Regions from separate parts of the Bacillus sp. FDAARGOS_235 genome, predicted to be linked through region 4. Evidence: riboswitches for the same ligand, from Rfam matches in the RefSeq annotation. Region 4 holds a riboswitch; each other region holds the start of a gene.
The links. A riboswitch is a leader RNA that binds a small molecule or an ion and turns the genes downstream of it on or off. The one in region 4 is predicted to bind S-adenosylmethionine.

Region 1 (4,219 bases), 660 kb from region 4:
TCGAAATACTTTGCTAATATAGCTAAATTCATTGTTCCGATTTTATTTGCCGTATCTCCATTTGCGACAATTCGATCTGCCCCTACGATAATTGCATCAATTTCTTTCGTACGAATTGCATGAGCTGCCGTATTATCTGTAATAAGCGTCACATCAATACCCGCTTGCTTTAACTCCCATGTCGTTAAACGGCCACCTTGTAAAACCGGTCTCGTTTCACATGCATACGCATGTAAGTGTACACCTTTTTCTTTCCCGATATAAAACGGCGCTAATGCAGTACCATACCTTGCAGTTGCAATACTTCCAGCATTACAAATTGTTAAAATGTTATCACCGTCTGTAAAGCATGTTAACGCATGTTCCCCAATACTCCGGCATACCTCTTCATCTTCCTGCTGAATGCGAAGCGCTTCTTCTTCTAATGTTTTTTGCGCTTCTTTTATTGTAATAATCTCTCGAATAGATTCTCTCATACGATCAATTGCCCAAAACAAATTCACTGCCGTCGGTCGTGATGTCCCTAAATAGTTACAATCTCTATTAAATATCTTCTGAAATTCTTCAATATGTATCGTGTTATATTTTTTTGATGCAAGCGCCAAACCAAATGCTGCTACAATTCCAATTGCGGGTGCTCCGCGTACTTCTAGCATTACAATACTTTTCCATACCTCTTCAATAGTCGTCAACGTTTTATATTCTGTACTATACGGCAACTTTGTTTGATTTAATACCGCAATTGCATCACCTTTCCAACTTACAGACCTCGGAACAGTTACAAATGTACTCATGCTTTTATGCCTCCTGAAACTGTCTGTTGAAATAATGTTCGAAACAGTTGAATATCAGCACACTTAGATTCATATTTTATTAGTTCTTTTCCTAAGTACAGCGCTTGCTTCTTAGCTTGAATTCTTCTTTCTTTATTTGCTATTTCATCTAAATCCGCTACATGAGCTAAACCAATTGTTCTACGAATCAGTTCACATCCGGCAAATCCGACGGCATCAGTAAAGATATTTTGCAAAATAATTGGTAACCATTGTTTTTCTTTCGTATATGCTTCTACCCCTTCTCCAATCCATAACTTCGTAAAAGTTTCTACAAAATAACTCCATGTCTTTTCTATATGGAAAAATAGTACACTTCTCTTTTCTTCTTCTCTCGATAAAGCATTTAATAATAGATTTGCGATAAATTGACCGATATCAAAGCCAAATGGACCGTACGTTGCAAATTCTGGATCAATCACTTTCGTTTCAGAAGGTGATGAAAAAATACTACCAGTATGTAAATCACCATGAATAAGCGCTTCTTTTCTCGTTAAAAACTTATATTTATATTGTGCTACTTTTAGTTTTAAAATTTTGTCACTCCAAAGTTCATCAATCACTGACTGTAAATCTGACTCATAATCATTCGTATCGTAATGTCCAAACGGATCCGTAAAAACTAAATCTTCTGTAATTTTACTAAGGTCTGGATTTACAAATGTACCTTCTAGCATCCTTTTCTCTTCTGACTGTAAACCGAAATCTGAAGTATAAAATAAAACATGTGCTAGAAAACGACCGATATGCTGGGATAAAAGTGGATATCCTTCTCCATCTATTAATCCTTTTCTTGTAATTGTTAGTCTTGATAAGTCTTCTATTACTGTAACTGCTAACTCTTCATCATGACTGTACACTACCGGAACATAATCTGGTACATACTTCGCGAAAATTTGTAATGCCTTGCTTTCAATCGTCGCTCTTTTTATAGACAACGGCCAGCTCTCACCAACTACTTTCGCATATGGAAGTGCTTGTTTTATTATAATTGATCTCTCTCCATCAACTAATTTGAACACGTAATTTAAATTTCCATCTCCTATTTCATGACAAACTACATTCGCCTTCTTGTCAAAATATCCATGTTCTTTCGCATATTGTACAGCTGTTACTTCTGTTAATGAATAATATCCCATCGTCTTTTCCTCCTTTTTAAATTCAGAGGTTTTTCTAACGCAGAAAAACCTCTTTCCACTAAGAAAGAGGTTTGAAGTTTATCTTCTCCCCTCTTATCTGCCAGAAATTTTACTTTCTGCTGGAATTAGCACCGTGCCTTTTGGCGTCATAAACGCCCCATTTCACAATGGTATTACGGTCGGTTGCTGGGCTTCATCGGGCCAAATCCCTCCACCTGCTCTTGATAAGAGTTATATAATTTTTTAGAATTTTTAACTTTATGTTGAAGACTATACCAAGAATAAAAATCACTTGTCAATATTTTATTTGTATAGTTCTGGACGGCGATCTGCAAAAACTGGAATTCCTTTACGTACCTCTTTAATCTTTTCGAATGTAAGTTCTCCAAATAAAATGGATTCCTCTTTATTTGCCTCTACCACGACTTCACCCCAAGGATCCACAATTAGAGAATGACCTGCAAACTCATTATTCGGATCCTTTCCTGACCTATTGCATGCAACAACATAACATTGATTTTCAACTGCTCTTGCTTGCAATAGCAAACGCCAATGTGCTAAACGAACTAATGGCCATTCTGCTACAACGAAGAAAACTTTTGCCCCTTTAGCAGTATGAACGCGCATCCATTCTGGAAAACGAATATCATAGCAAATTGTGCCAGCGCACTCGATATCATCTAGTTTAAATTCACCTGTTTTATTACCCGCCATTAAATATTTGTGTTCATCCATAAGCTGAAATAAATGTACTTTACTATATTCATTGACTAGATCTCCTTCGTTGTTTACGACATACATTGTATTGGTAACCCCTTGCTCTGTTTGCTTTGCTATAGAACCACCAACAATATGTACACCATATTGCTTCGACCATTCTTTCAACCTTTCTTTCGTTTCTAATCCATCTCTATCTGCAATTTCAGAAAGCCTCGTTAAATCATATCCTGTTGTCCATAGTTCTGGTAAGACGATAACATCTGGTCTTTCCTTCATCGCTTCGCTTATTTTGTTTTTAGCGTTCTCCATATTTTTTTCTACATCTCCAAATACAATATCCATTTGAATACATGCGACTTTCATTTTTTCAGCCCCATTCTTAATTTTCTCTTTACAAAATACTGGAAAGATTATATCATTTGTCACTAGAATTGTAACAACTTTCAAAAGAGGTGGAAAGTATGAAATTATTTCAACCTTCTGAGATAGTAACATCATTGCCAACACAATTTTTCGCTTCACTTGTTGCAAAAGTTAACAAAGTCGTTGCGGCTGGTCACGATGTTATTAATCTAGGTCAAGGTAATCCAGATCAACCAACACCGCAGCATATCGTAAAAGCTTTACAACATGCTGCAGAAAAGACCATTCATCATAAATATCCGCCATTTCGCGGACACGAAAGCTTAAAAGAAGCCGTGGCAACATTCTATCAACGTGAATATGATGTAGTAGTAAATCCAAAAACTGAAGTTGCTATTTTGTTTGGTGGAAAAGCTGGATTAGTAGAATTACCAATGTGTTTTACCAATCCTGGTGATACGATTCTCGTTCCCGATCCAGGCTATCCAGATTATTTATCCGGAGTTGCTTTAGCAAAAGCACAATTTGAAACAATGCCGCTTATTGCCGAAAATAAATTTTTACCAGATTATACAAAAATTGATGACGCTATTGCGAAACAAGCAAAGTTAATGTTTTTAAACTATCCAAACAATCCTACTGGTGCTACTGTATCAAAAGATTTCTTTGATGAAACCATTCATTTTGCTAATAAACATAATATATTAGTCGTTCACGATTTTGCTTACGGTGCGATCGGATTTGATGGTCAAAAACCGGTTAGTTTCTTGCAAGCAGACGGTGCAAAAGATATAGGAATTGAAATTTACACATTATCCAAAACTTTCAATATGGCTGGATGGCGTATTGCTTTTGCCATAGGGAATGAAAGTGTCATCGAAACAATTAACCTATTGCAAGATCATATGTATGTTAGTATTTTTGGTGCAGTTCAAGACGCTGCCCGCGAAGCGCTATTAAGTTCACAATCTTGCGTCGTAGATCTTGTAAATAGTTACGAATCTCGAAGAAATGCTCTTATTTCAGCTTGTCACTCTATCGGTTGGAATGTAGACATCCCAACCGGATCCTTCTTTGCATGGCTTCCTGTACCAGAAGGCTATACATCTGAGCAATTTTCTGATATTTTGCTAGAAAAAGCACACGTTGCAGTTGCTCCTGGTG
Region 2 (4,219 bases), 1.5 Mb from region 4:
CCAACTTCCTTTGTCATTATCGTTTCTGCAATCGTGTTTGGGAGTGAAACTGGTTTTATGATCGGGGCAACAGCCGCTATCGTATCGAACATTTTTTTAGGACAAGGTCCGTGGACGCCGTGGCAAATGTTTTCGTGGGGTATGATTGGTTTTATAGCTGGACTATTACGTAATACATTTTTCATGAAAAAGCTATGGGGAAGACTCCTATACGGATTAATTGTTGGATTTTTATTTGGTTGGATTATGAACTTCTGGGGACTTCTCGGTTTTATACGAGAAGCAACGTGGCAAACCGTCATTGCGTACTATGTCGCGAGTTTTTACTTTGACTTAAGTCATGCGATTTCAAATGTTATTTTCCTACTACTATTTAGTACTTCGTGGATTACGATTCTCACAAGGTTTAAAATGAAATACGGTATATTAGATGAGCATAACATGACATAGAAAAGCATACTTATATAAGGTAGGGTCGCGACTTACATATTCGTTTGCCTCTTTCATGCTTCTTACATATTGTAAGGAGCATTTTTTATTGTCAAAAAATAGATCCAATATACATCCGTTATTATATAAAATTATTTGTATAATAGTAGGTGAGAACTTCTTTCAAGAGGGAGGTGTATAGTTAATGAAGTTAGTTATTCCGAAGCAACATGGTGCATGGGCCATGCTTGTTATCCCATTTCTATTAAGTGTCATACTTGGGAAACCTACTTTTTATCATATTCCATTGTTTTTAGCTTGGTTCTTTATCTATTTAGCTACATATCCATTTCTCATGTACATAAAACAAAAACGAAAAAAAGAGTTTTTACATGCAGCAATTGTATATTTTATTATTGCGTTCGTATTTGGGATGATTTCTCTATTATATGAATGGCGAGTTCTTTTATTCGTAGCAGCAATGATTCCATTATTTATAGTAAATATGTATTACGCTCGTCAAAAGAATGAAAGAGCACTGCTAAATGACATTTGCGCAATTATCGTTTTCTGTATAGGTGGTTTAGTTAGTTATTATTTTTCAATGAAACTCATAGATAAAACAGCTTTATTTATTGCGATTATTTCATTTTTATATTTTTTAGGAAGTACGTTTTATGTGAAGACAATGATTCGTGAAAAAAATAATCCGAAGTATCGTATTATATCATGGGGTTATCATATCGTATTAACGATAATTATATTTGCTATCAATCCATGGTGCTCTCTTATTTTTATACCAAGTGTCATTCGGGCAATTATGTTGTATGGCAAAAAAATTTCTATCATAAAAGTAGGGATTTTAGAAATTGTTAATTCTGTATATTTTTTAATCATAACGGCAATAATTATGAAGTATGCCATTTGAAAAAACTTCCCACCTTATGATGGGAAGTTTTTTTCAATCTTGTTCTAAAATGTGAACCGTGTAATCACAGCGTTGAATAGCTTGTTCGATCGCATAAAGAGATTGCTCAATACGAGCACGATTAAAATCTTTTTCGACAGTCTGTAATGCTTCTTCTAAACAATGTTTTGCTTCTTGTAATGATTGAAAAGAATCTTGTACATATCCGCGAGCATTTTCGTGCATTTCATAATCCTCCTTGCATATTCATATATGTATAGTATGAACAGGAAGAAAGAAAATATAATTTGTTGTATTTGTTTGACAATTGAAATGAAATTACGTATAGTAAGATTTAAGTGAATATTTTCTTATCCAGAGAGGTGGAGGGACTGGCCCGATGAAACCCAGCAACCGCGATGCAGGTGCTAATTCCAGCAGAACATATTTGTTCTGGGAGATAAGACGAAGATATATACGTAACTTCTTCTTATCGGAGAGGTTTTTTTGTTGCAAAAAAACCGATTACGAAAATTTATATTAAGAAGAAAGGGGTTGCGGATTACTGTGACACTCGAAAAATACGTAAAACTGCGTAGTACAGTTTATGAATATATGATAGAGCAAGATAAGCCAATATCATTGTTAGATATTCAAGAACATATCGTTTCGCATCATGAAGGAAAATTCACGAAAAAAATGTTACATCAATTTTATTTATCAAGACTATTAGATGAACTCAAACTGGATGGGAAAATTACATTAGCTGATGATGAATATCTCTATACTGAAAAAGGGGTATTTTATAAGGCGAGAAAAGGGAGCTAGTCTCTCTTTTTTTCTTGAAATAGCGAAGTATGTAGAGTAAAAGACTGCTAATGCAGCCTGATACAGGGAATGGTGTTGAGTGTGTAGTGTCAAAAATTGAATGTGCCTGAAAGAGGCAATTCATATCGGCTGCAAATGAAAAGAGACACCTCCGCCGAATAGGTGTCAGTCGTTTTGTCACGTAGACTCGCTACTTGACAGTTATTAGAATAACATGCAGGTTTTTTGAAGTCAAAAGGGAATTAAAGGAAGAGGTGCAAATATGTACGCTTACTTATTAAAAGATATAACGAAATGGATCCCAAAGTACATTATAGATAAGGGATATGAATATTATGAAGATGGACATGTAGAAGATGTTGAAATACAAGACAAGAAAGTAATTGCTTTCGTTACTGGAAATGCAGGAAATTATGAAGTGATTATTGATCTTGAAGATTTTACAGAAAGTAGCTGCGAGTGTCCTTATGAGAATCTTTGCAAGCATATGGCGGCAGTTGTTTATGATATTCAAGGTGCTGGTGAGCGTACGGTGAAAGAGAAACTGAAAGATTTAGACAAGGAAGAGTTACTTACCGTATTAAACCGTTTATTACAAAGTTCGAAAAACGTACAAATTGTAGAGAAGATGTTAAAGAAGGGGAAACTTTAACTATAGAGGGAGTTGTTTTGTAATGAACGTATTAATTATATACGCTCATCCTAATCCTTCCAGTTTTAACGAGGCGATTTTAGAACATGTGCAAAAAGGACTACAGGGGAAAAATCATTCTGTTACAGTACTTGATTTATATAAGGAACAATTTGATCCGGTGCTCGTATTTAATGAAGAGAAGAAAAGGCGTGATTTAGTAAATGAAGAAGAAACAGCTTGGTACAGAACGTTAGTGGCAGAAGCAGATACTCTTTTATTCATATATCCGATATGGTGGTGGGGGATGCCTGCTATTTTAAAAGGGTTTATTGATCGCATTTTCGTAGCTGGATTTGCTTATAAATATGAAGGTGCCTTGCCGAAGGGCTTATTGAAAGGAAAGAAGGCGTGGGTAATTAATACGTTAGATTCACCGTTATGGTACGTCGCCCTATTATATCGATCAGCAGGTTGGATTATGATGAAGAGAGGTGTTTTACGTTTTTGCGGCATTCGCGATATAAAACGATCTGTTTTTCAATCTGTGAAAACGAGTAAACGAGAGAAGCGGGAAAAGTGGTTATTACAAATAGAAGAAAAGGCTCGTACATTATGAATGAAATTGATCGTATTATAAATTGTTGTCAGTATGATAACGAACTTTTTCGTACCTATATTAATTGCTTAATCCAATTGAAGAAATATAGTGAAACGTTTCAACAAATGAAGATCCAATTAAGAAATGATTATTTAATAAGAGGGATTTGTGAAAGAGAAGTCGATGAGGTAGTAAGAGGAAGTAAAGAGTATGAAACGTATTTTCTTCCTAAAGCGTTACAGTGGAATTTCTTGAGGGAAAATCCATATCTGATTGAAAAGATATGTAAAGATTTTTTTGCATTTGAGGCATTAAACCTTACGGAGATAGAGTGGAAGACGATTATAAATTGCGTGGGAAATAAAGTGAAACTTTAATCAGTGGGGGTTTTGTTCTTCCCACTGATTATTAGCCTTCACCAATCGGGCATTTACAGGCAGTTGATTTCCCACCTAACCGCTTTGCTCTAGCTGGTATGGGGTGGGAGTTTACTGCCTGTTAATGCGGGGTAAATGATTTATTATGTAAAAAAGCTAGTATAAAACTAGCTTTTCGTTTAAATAAATAAGAAGCATAAACTAATGATAAATCCTGCATATAGTAAGTTCACAACGCAAAATCCCATAATATCACGAGCACCTAAACCAGCTATCGCTAACGCTGGTAATGCCCAGAAAGGTTGAATTAAATTCGTCCAAGCATCGCCCCACGCAATTGCCATTGCTGTTTTTGCAGCAGGTACACCAAGTTCAGCACCAGCTGGAATCATAATGGGTGCCTGTACAGCCCATTGACCGCCACCAGATGGAACAAAAATATTAAC
Region 3 (4,219 bases), 1.6 Mb from region 4:
AATTAAGAACGCTTTTCCTCCATTAGATTCAATCTCACTAATCGTTTCATCTGCAGCTGTTTTATTTCGGCCGTAGTGAATCGCAACTAATGCACCATCTTTCGCCAATCTCATTGCAATGGCACGGCCAATGCCGCGACTCGCTCCTGTTACTAACGCTACTTTCCCATCAAGATTCTTCATTTTTTCCATCCTTCCTAAATTTCCGTTTGATAAAAACCTATACTTATATTTTCATGCAAACACCAATCATTTTAAATATAGATTTATAGGTAATTTAGTTCATTCACTTATGATATTATAGTTATAATTTGTGATTCACTAAAAAAAACAAAATAAGGAGGCTACACAATGCAAAACGCAGTAAAACTGGATGAAATTGACCATAAAATTATGAACTTGTTGTATGAAAATGCAAGAATTTCTGTTTCAGAAATAGGACGGATTATATCCATGACACAGCCTGCTGTAAAGGAACGTATGAATAAACTTGAAGATCAAGGAGTTATCGCAGCTTACCGAACAAAATTTGAGCCTTCCAAAATTAATAAAAACATTCAAGCATTCATCATGTTTAAAACGAGCCAATGCTCTGATTTTATCCAATATTGTAATGCCGCTCCTGAAGTAACAGATTTATACCGAATTAGCGGGGAATTTAATTATATGATGAAGGTCATGAGCGATTCGATGGATTCTCTCGCTACATTTTTAGACTCGTTAATGCAATTCGGATTATCATCTCCTTTAATTGTTTTAAAGAGTGAGTTTGAGGAGAAATTGTCGTTCTGATAAAGGGATACGTATTATCTCCCGCTAACAGTAAAAGTTTTTCCTTTATGAGAAAAACCAACAAAATCAATGATTAGTAAACAAAAAAGAACATTGATATTTCAATGTTCTTTTTTTATATCTCTACTTATTAATTAGATTGCTATTCGAAAAGAGCACCTTAATCCCCTTATCCCTGATTCCTCTGCGCCTCTCTAAACTCTTCCTTCACCTTCTCTAACAACCCTTCTTCCGTAATTAATCGATACGCCGTATTTGCTAATGCTTTTGCCGATGTAATTAACGCTTTGTCTCCTAATTCTGAACGGGCTGCTTCTCTAAATTCATTCGTATGCGCAATTAAGTCATCTGGACCTATTTTAATGTACGGGTGAATGGTCGGTACGACTTGGCTGACGTTTCCGGCGTCGGTTGAGCCGATGCCGATTCTTTCTTTACGATTTACTTCTTCACCTAGTAGTTCTAGTTCTTCCGCTACGATGTCGTTATATGTTTTTGTTACGAGTAGTTCATCGATTTCATTTTGGAATTGATGAATTTTTACTTTTGCACCTGTTGCTAACGCTGCTCCTTGTGCTATATTTCTTACTTTTTCTGTTACTTCCGCACATCTTTTTCGCGTAGCTGCACGGATGAAGAACCTTGCTGCGGCGTAGTCAGGAATAATGTTAGGTGCTTTTCCGCCTTCTGTAATGACGCCATGAATTTTCACGTCTGAAGGAAGTTGTTGGCGAAGTGCATTAATACTATTGTAAAGCTGAATCACCGCATCTAATGCGTTAATCCCTTCTTCAGGTGAAGCTGCGGCATGAGCTGTTTTTCCGTAAAAATGAAAATCAAGTGGATCGACTGCTAGTGAAGGGCTCGTCGTCGCTGTCTTTCCGCTCGGATGAATCATAAGCGCCGCATCAATGTTTTTAAATAACCCAGCTTTTACATAACTCGACTTTGCGCTACCATTAGGCCCGCCCTCTTCTGCTGGTGTTCCAAACACGACAACTTCTCCGCCGATTTCTTCAAGCGTTTCTGATAATGCGATTGCTGCTGCAACGCTAATTGTGCCAATTAAATTATGACCACACGCATGACCGAGTCCTGGTAAAGCATCATATTCCGCTAAAAATGCGATAACTGGTCCTTGTTTTCCTGAACTTTTTCGTGCGATAAAACCTGTTTCATGCCCAGCTATATTATGCTGCAGCTGAAAACCAGCACTACCTAGTAATAAACTTAACGTTCTTGATGCATAAAATTCTTGATTACCAATCTCTGGATTCGCATGAATATCATGACTTGTTTTTATGTACTTTTCCTTATTTCTTTCTATGCTCTCTTCAATTGTTTTTCTTTGTGACGTTACTCCTGTCGCTCCCATTTTTCTTCCTCCTTTTATTTTCACGTAAAAAAGCCTCTTTCTAAAAGATAGAAAGAGGCTTCTGTATATACAGTCAAAATGAGCTTCTTTCTTATCTTTCAAGTTACCTTGCTGGAATTGGCACAGTATTCGTAAAGAATCCGCTGCCGAGGTGTCATAGGGCCAGTCCCTCAACCTCTCGTGATAAGAATTTTCATAAAATTGTATTAAATTATTTTCATTCTAAGTTCATTCCAAGTAAAAGTCAAGGAATTCCTATCCGAATTTACCGAATATCTAAAAATCCTTTTAATACACCAATTGTCTCAGGTGCTTGTAGTCTTGCACATATGTACGGAAATTCCGTACTACCTTCAAACATCATTTGAGATGTGAGAGGTGCCCCTGCCCAAAAGATTTCATCATCGATTAATACAAATGGGAATGCTTTATTTTGTCTTTGTAACTTTATGTTTTTTAATGGAACTGGTCCATCACTATAAACCGTTATTTGTGCATTTGTACGCATTAACGCTTGCCATACTCGTTTATCTACTTGCTTCGTACTTGGAAGTGAAATAATGATTTTTCGTTTTGCGGCTAAAATATCTTTTAATAGCCCTTTCGTTTCCTCCAGATTCATTTCCATAAACCAGCGTAATCGTTTCGATATTTTCCGCTCCCATAATTGTCTGGATGTCGTGCGATCATACACATCCCCGTGACGTTCTATATGAGCTGTTAATTGTGATAACGCTTGTTTTCTAGAAAGATTTTTACGCATATAATGGCAATCCGATAATTGAATGAACTTCCCTCTCGCTCTCGTTACTGCTACATTGACGAGGCGATGGTTTTTATGGTCAAAGAATAACACACCAGGTCGTTCTTGTGGATAACTATCAACTGTATCAAAGATCATCATATCTCTTTCAGAACCTTGAAACTTATGAACTGTCGCCGCTAATACTGGTATGTTTTGATATTTCGTTCTCTGCAACATTTCCCTGATACATGTTGATAAAAAGCGTGACTGCGCCCTGTAAGGCGTAACCACACCGATAGATTGCACACCATCTAGCAGTCCGATTAACATCATTTGCATCGCTACTAAACCAGACATAATATTAAAACGAGAACCCGAAGCAGCATCTTTTAACGAAAATGCTCCCATTAAACTCGTATCAAATAAAACACTCGCCTCATTTGCGAACGGCTGTAACTGTGCCAGTTCTTTACGCTCTGAAACAGACGGATGATCGTATACTCTATTTTTATAAATAAATGAATTCGTAAACTTCGATATGTCCGCATGCATACGTCTTTGTTCCTGCAACATAAAAAGGTTGGGATGTGCTTCTGATTTATTTACAGAATCAACAATGCCGGCATGATAAAACATATCTTCGCCGAGCCATTTGCGAACGAGTTCATGGTTCGCCATCGCAATCGGAGGTAACTGTAAAAAGTCACCACAAACGACGATACGTTTTCCGAGTGAAGCAGCTAATGCGATTTGCGGAACGAACGCCATACTCACTTCATCTACGACAACTAAATCAAATGTACGCTCATAAATAAGTGAATCAATTGCACATTTTGATAAAGTCGCACCAATTACTTTCGCATTTTCAATATATTCTTTTTCTACTTCTTTAATTTTCGCTTTTTGCTTTCGAAGATCACTTTCAATCTCTTGTATACGCTTCTTATCAGCAGATGTTGCTTTATACGATAAAATTTTTTCACGAAGTTCTTGGCGTGTTTCTTCTAAGTAGAGTCTTTCCTCACCCCATGATCCGTTCGTCGTTTCAACTAACTTCGACGCAAGTAACGTTTCATGATTTCGTATATGTTCATGTTGACTATAACCGTAACGAACAATTTCGCCAGGCGTCCATTTCTTTTTCTTTTCAATTTGCTTCGTTACTTCACTCATTAATACGTCCACTGCCGCATTACTATGAGCTAACACAAGTACCGATTTTCCTTTTTGGTAATGAGCCGAAATAATACGTGATAAATTGTACGACTTCCCTGTTCCAGGCGGTCCCCATACGTACGTTGTCGGAT
Region 4 (4,219 bases):
TTGAATCATTGCGCGAGTGTAACCTAAGTTCATACGCTTACCAACACCGTATTCGCCACCAGTCCAGCCAGTGTTTACTAAGAATACTTTCGCATCGTGTTTCTCAATTTTTTCACCAAGCATTTCAGCATAGCGAGATGCATCAAGTGGTAAGAATGGTGAACCGAAGCAAGTTGAGAATGTAGCTTGCGGAGATGTAACGCCGCGCTCTGTTCCTGCTAGTTTACTAGTGTAACCACTTAAGAAATGATACATAGCTTGTTCTTTTGATAACTTACTGATTGGAGGCAATACGCCAGATGCATCAGCAGTTAAGAAAATGATTGTATTTGGATGTCCTGCAACACTTGGCAGCACGATATTGTCAATCGCATGCATAGGGTAGGCAGCACGTGTATTTTCTGTTAAAGTAGTATCGTTATAGTCAGCGATGCGTGTTTGATCATTAATGACAACGTTTTCTAAAACAGATCCAAATTTGATTGCATCAAAGATTTGTGGTTCTTTCTCATGAGAAAGGTTTACACATTTCGCATAGCAACCGCCTTCAATATTGAATACACCGTTATCAGACCAACCATGCTCATCATCACCGATTAATTTACGGTTTGGATCAGCAGATAAAGTTGTTTTACCTGTTCCAGATAAACCGAAGAATAGTGCTACGTCACCTTCTTCACCTACGTTTGCAGAGCAATGCATAGAAAGAATATCTTGTTCAGGTAGTAAGAAGTTCATAATAGAGAAGATTGATTTTTTCATTTCTCCAGCGTATTCTGTACCACCAATTAGTACGATACGTTTTTCGAATGAAACCATGATGAATGCTTCAGAGTTTGTACCGTCAATTACTGGATCTGCTTTAAAGTTCGGTGCAGAAACAATTGTAAACTCTGATTCATGAGTTGTTAATTCTTCTTCAGTTGGACGAATAAATAATTGATGTACAAATAGATTGTGCCATGCATATTCGTTAATAACTTGAATTGGTAGGCGATAGTTGCGATCGGCGCCTGCAAATCCTTTGAAGACGAATAACTCTTCTTTTTCTTTTAAGTATTCTAAAACTTTAGTATATAATTTATTAAAATGTTCTTCAGAAATCGGTTGGTTCACAGCTCCCCAAGCAATTTTGTCAGCAACCGATGCTTCTTTCACAATAAATTTATCTTTAGGAGAACGTCCTGTGTATTTTCCTGTTGAAGCAGAAACTGCACCAGTAGAAGTTAATTTCCCTTCATTTCGCATTAATACTTTTTCCACTAATTGCGGAACACTTAGTTGAATCTGTGCATTGCTTCCGTTCAATAATTCATGTAAACCGATTTGGACATTCACAGTACTCATATTTATATACCATCCTTTTCATTTAATGAAATATTTCTCGTAATCCCCATCAATAGTATAACACAATTATATAAATAATGTATACTATTTATTTATTTTTGTTTGTGTGAATGTATTATTTCCTTATTAATATTTCATTCCAGGCGTATTGAGAAAAACTTTCAGGAAAATGTGAATATTAATTGACAAATGAATATCATTTCTTTAGTATAGGTTGGGACGGATACTCTCTTATCCCGAGCTGGCGGAGGGACAGGCCCGATGAAGCCCAGCAACCTCACTTGTAGTGGTAAATACATGTGAATAGGTGCTAAAACCTGTGCGAGGCTAATGGTCTCGAACGATAAGAGCAAAGGGCAAAAAGCAGTATGCAAGTAGCAAATTAAACCTTTCCTCTATGTTAAGTAGGAAAGGTTTTTCTGTATGCTTGTGTGGGAGAATAAATGTATGTCGCAGTTTGTGGCAAATTAAGGATGAGTTCCGTACAATATATACAATTACTGTAGGGAGGTTTACCACATGACAAAAAAACGTCATCTGTTCACATCTGAGTCTGTAACTGAAGGACATCCAGATAAAATTTGTGACCAAATTTCTGATTCAATTTTAGATGCGATCTTATCAAAAGACGCAAATGCACGTGTAGCTTGTGAAACAACTGTAACAACTGGTTTAGTATTGGTAGCGGGGGAAATTACGACTTCTACTTACGTAGACATTCCAAAAATCGTTCGTGAAACAATTCAAGGCATTGGTTACACACGCGCAAAATACGGATTCGATGCAGAAACTTGTGCAGTTTTAACATCTATCGATGAGCAATCTGCTGACATCGCTATGGGTGTTGACCAAGCGCTAGAAGCACGCGAAGGTCAAATGACTGACGCTGAGATTGAGGCAATTGGTGCAGGAGACCAAGGTTTAATGTTTGGTTTTGCATGTAATGAAACACAAGAATTAATGCCACTTCCAATCTCGCTTGCTCACAAATTAGCTCGCCGTTTAACTGAAGTACGTAAAGATGACACATTATCATACTTACGTCCGGATGGAAAAACGCAAGTTACAATTGAGTATGATGAAAATGGTAAACCTGTACGTGTAGATACAATTGTAATTTCTACACAGCATCATCCAGATGTTACATGGGAAGAAATCGATCGCGATTTAAAAGAGCATGTAATTAAAGCTGTAGTTCCAGCAGAATTAATGGATGGAGAAACGAAATTCTTCATTAACCCAACTGGCCGCTTCGTAATTGGTGGACCACAAGGTGATGCTGGTTTAACAGGACGTAAAATCATCGTTGATACTTACGGTGGATACGCTCGCCACGGTGGCGGTGCATTCTCTGGTAAAGATGCAACGAAAGTTGACCGTTCTGCAGCATATGCAGCTCGTTATGTTGCGAAAAATATCGTAGCAGCTGGTCTTGCTGACAAAGCAGAAGTACAACTTGCATACGCAATTGGCGTAGCACAACCAGTATCAATTTCAGTTGATACATTTGGCACTGGTAAAGTATCTGAAGACGTACTAGTAGAACTAGTTCGTAACAACTTCGATCTTCGCCCAGCTGGTATTATTAAAATGCTAGACTTACGTCGCCCAATTTACAAACAAACAGCAGCTTACGGTCACTTTGGACGTACTGATGTAGATCTTTCATGGGAACGTACAGACAAAGCAGCTACTTTAAAAGAGCAAGCTGGTCTATAATATATGAAAAAAAGCTTTGCGCAGTGAGCGCAAAGCTTTTTTTATTTCGTTTTACTTACAATTTGAATGCATGATTTACAATACACTTCTCCGTCTAGCTCAATATATTTTTTCATATTAGTCATACCACTTGCTGGAAATGGCATATGAATCCGTGATTTTTCATATGTTTGTATTTCTTTTTCACATGATTTACAAATGGTCCGTTTCTTATGTAACATATGCAATCAACCTTTCATTTGACGTGCTTTACCCGCGCAAAAGGCACTGCTTAGTAAAAATAGCGTTGCGAATATAATACTTACTAATGTGGCGTATGGAATTGCTCCTTTTAGAGAAAAACCGACAGTGATGGAAGCAACGAATAAGAGGATGAATGTTGTTGTTAATTTTTTGTATAGTTCCATAATAGGTAGACCTCCGATTTATTTGGTAGTGCAATTTTAAAAACTGAATTCTACTATGTAGAAAATATAAGAAAAGTTAAAGGTTAGCTAATGATGTGAAGTCTAGGGGGATAAGAAAGAATGTTTTTCATTTTCCTTTTTGTGGATTACTATACTTATATTGTATCATGATGCATCATCGTCTTCATACATAATTGTGTAAAGGTATGTATGATAAAATGAAGAAAAGTCTTTAAGAAAGGAAGAAGAAAAATGAGTGTCAATGAACATAAAAAACAAGCGCCAAAAGAAGTGCGTTGCAAGATTGTAACAATTTCCGATACACGTACGGAAGAGACAGATAAGAGCGGACAACTATTACATGAATTGTTAAAAGAAGCAGGCCATACAGTGACTTCTTATGCAATTGTAAAAGATGATAAAGAAAGTATTCAGCAAGCAGTGTTAGCTGGTTATCATAAGGAAGATGTTGATGTTGTATTAACAAATGGTGGTACAGGTATTACGAAACGTGATGTCACAATTGAAGCCGTATCAGCGCTATTAGATAAAGAAATTGTCGGATTTGGTGAGTTGTTCCGCATGATTAGTTATTTAGAAGATATCGGAAGTAGTGCAATGTTAAGTAGAGCGATTGGTGGCACAATTGGGCGAAAAGTTGTCTTTTCAATGCCAGGATCTAGCGGAGCAGTTCGCCTTGCGATGAATAAGTTGATTTTACCGGAGTTAGGTCATATTACATTCGA

Region 1: it holds a riboswitch for S-adenosylmethionine, as region 4 does, so the genes downstream of both, mtnK (S-methyl-5-thioribose kinase) here and metK (methionine adenosyltransferase) in region 4, are expected to answer to the same signal.
Region 2: it holds a riboswitch for S-adenosylmethionine, as region 4 does, so the genes downstream of both, A6J74_RS28520 (hypothetical protein) here and metK (methionine adenosyltransferase) in region 4, are expected to answer to the same signal.
Region 3: it holds a riboswitch for S-adenosylmethionine, as region 4 does, so the genes downstream of both, A6J74_RS28960 (M20 family metallopeptidase) here and metK (methionine adenosyltransferase) in region 4, are expected to answer to the same signal.

Annotation. Positions count from the first base shown of each region.
Region 1 covers NZ_CP020437.2:4,261,318-4,265,536, reverse strand. The annotation lists gene mtnA (S-methyl-5-thioribose-1-phosphate isomerase) at 1-794, opposite strand, end outside; gene mtnK (S-methyl-5-thioribose kinase) at 791-1,972, opposite strand; SAM riboswitch class I at 2,063-2,203, opposite strand; gene A6J74_RS24375 (carbon-nitrogen family hydrolase) at 2,276-3,139, opposite strand; gene A6J74_RS24370 (pyridoxal phosphate-dependent aminotransferase) at 3,154-4,219, shown strand, end outside.
Region 2 covers NZ_CP020437.2:5,061,219-5,065,437, forward strand. The annotation lists gene A6J74_RS28505 (ECF transporter S component) at 1-450, shown strand, start outside; gene A6J74_RS28510 (YwiC-like family protein) at 635-1,357, shown strand; gene A6J74_RS28515 (hypothetical protein) at 1,391-1,582, opposite strand; SAM riboswitch class I at 1,705-1,803, shown strand; gene A6J74_RS28520 (hypothetical protein) at 1,844-2,164, shown strand; gene A6J74_RS28525 (SWIM zinc finger family protein) at 2,427-2,816, shown strand; gene A6J74_RS28530 (NAD(P)H-dependent oxidoreductase) at 2,839-3,414, shown strand; gene A6J74_RS28535 (hypothetical protein) at 3,411-3,773, shown strand; gene A6J74_RS28540 (short-chain fatty acid transporter) at 3,953-4,219, opposite strand, start outside.
Region 3 covers NZ_CP020437.2:5,149,485-5,153,703, reverse strand. The annotation lists gene A6J74_RS28970 (SDR family oxidoreductase) at 1-183, opposite strand, end outside; gene A6J74_RS28965 (Lrp/AsnC family transcriptional regulator) at 352-792, shown strand; gene A6J74_RS28960 (M20 family metallopeptidase) at 962-2,167, opposite strand; SAM riboswitch class I at 2,256-2,357, opposite strand; gene A6J74_RS28955 (AAA domain-containing protein) at 2,433-4,219, opposite strand, start outside.
Region 4 covers NZ_CP020437.2:3,598,316-3,602,534, forward strand. The annotation lists gene pckA (phosphoenolpyruvate carboxykinase (ATP)) at 1-1,347, opposite strand, end outside; SAM riboswitch class I at 1,576-1,697, shown strand; gene metK (methionine adenosyltransferase) at 1,867-3,066, shown strand; gene A6J74_RS20650 (hypothetical protein) at 3,108-3,287, opposite strand; gene A6J74_RS20655 (hypothetical protein) at 3,294-3,473, opposite strand; gene A6J74_RS20660 (MogA/MoaB family molybdenum cofactor biosynthesis protein) at 3,726-4,219, shown strand, end outside.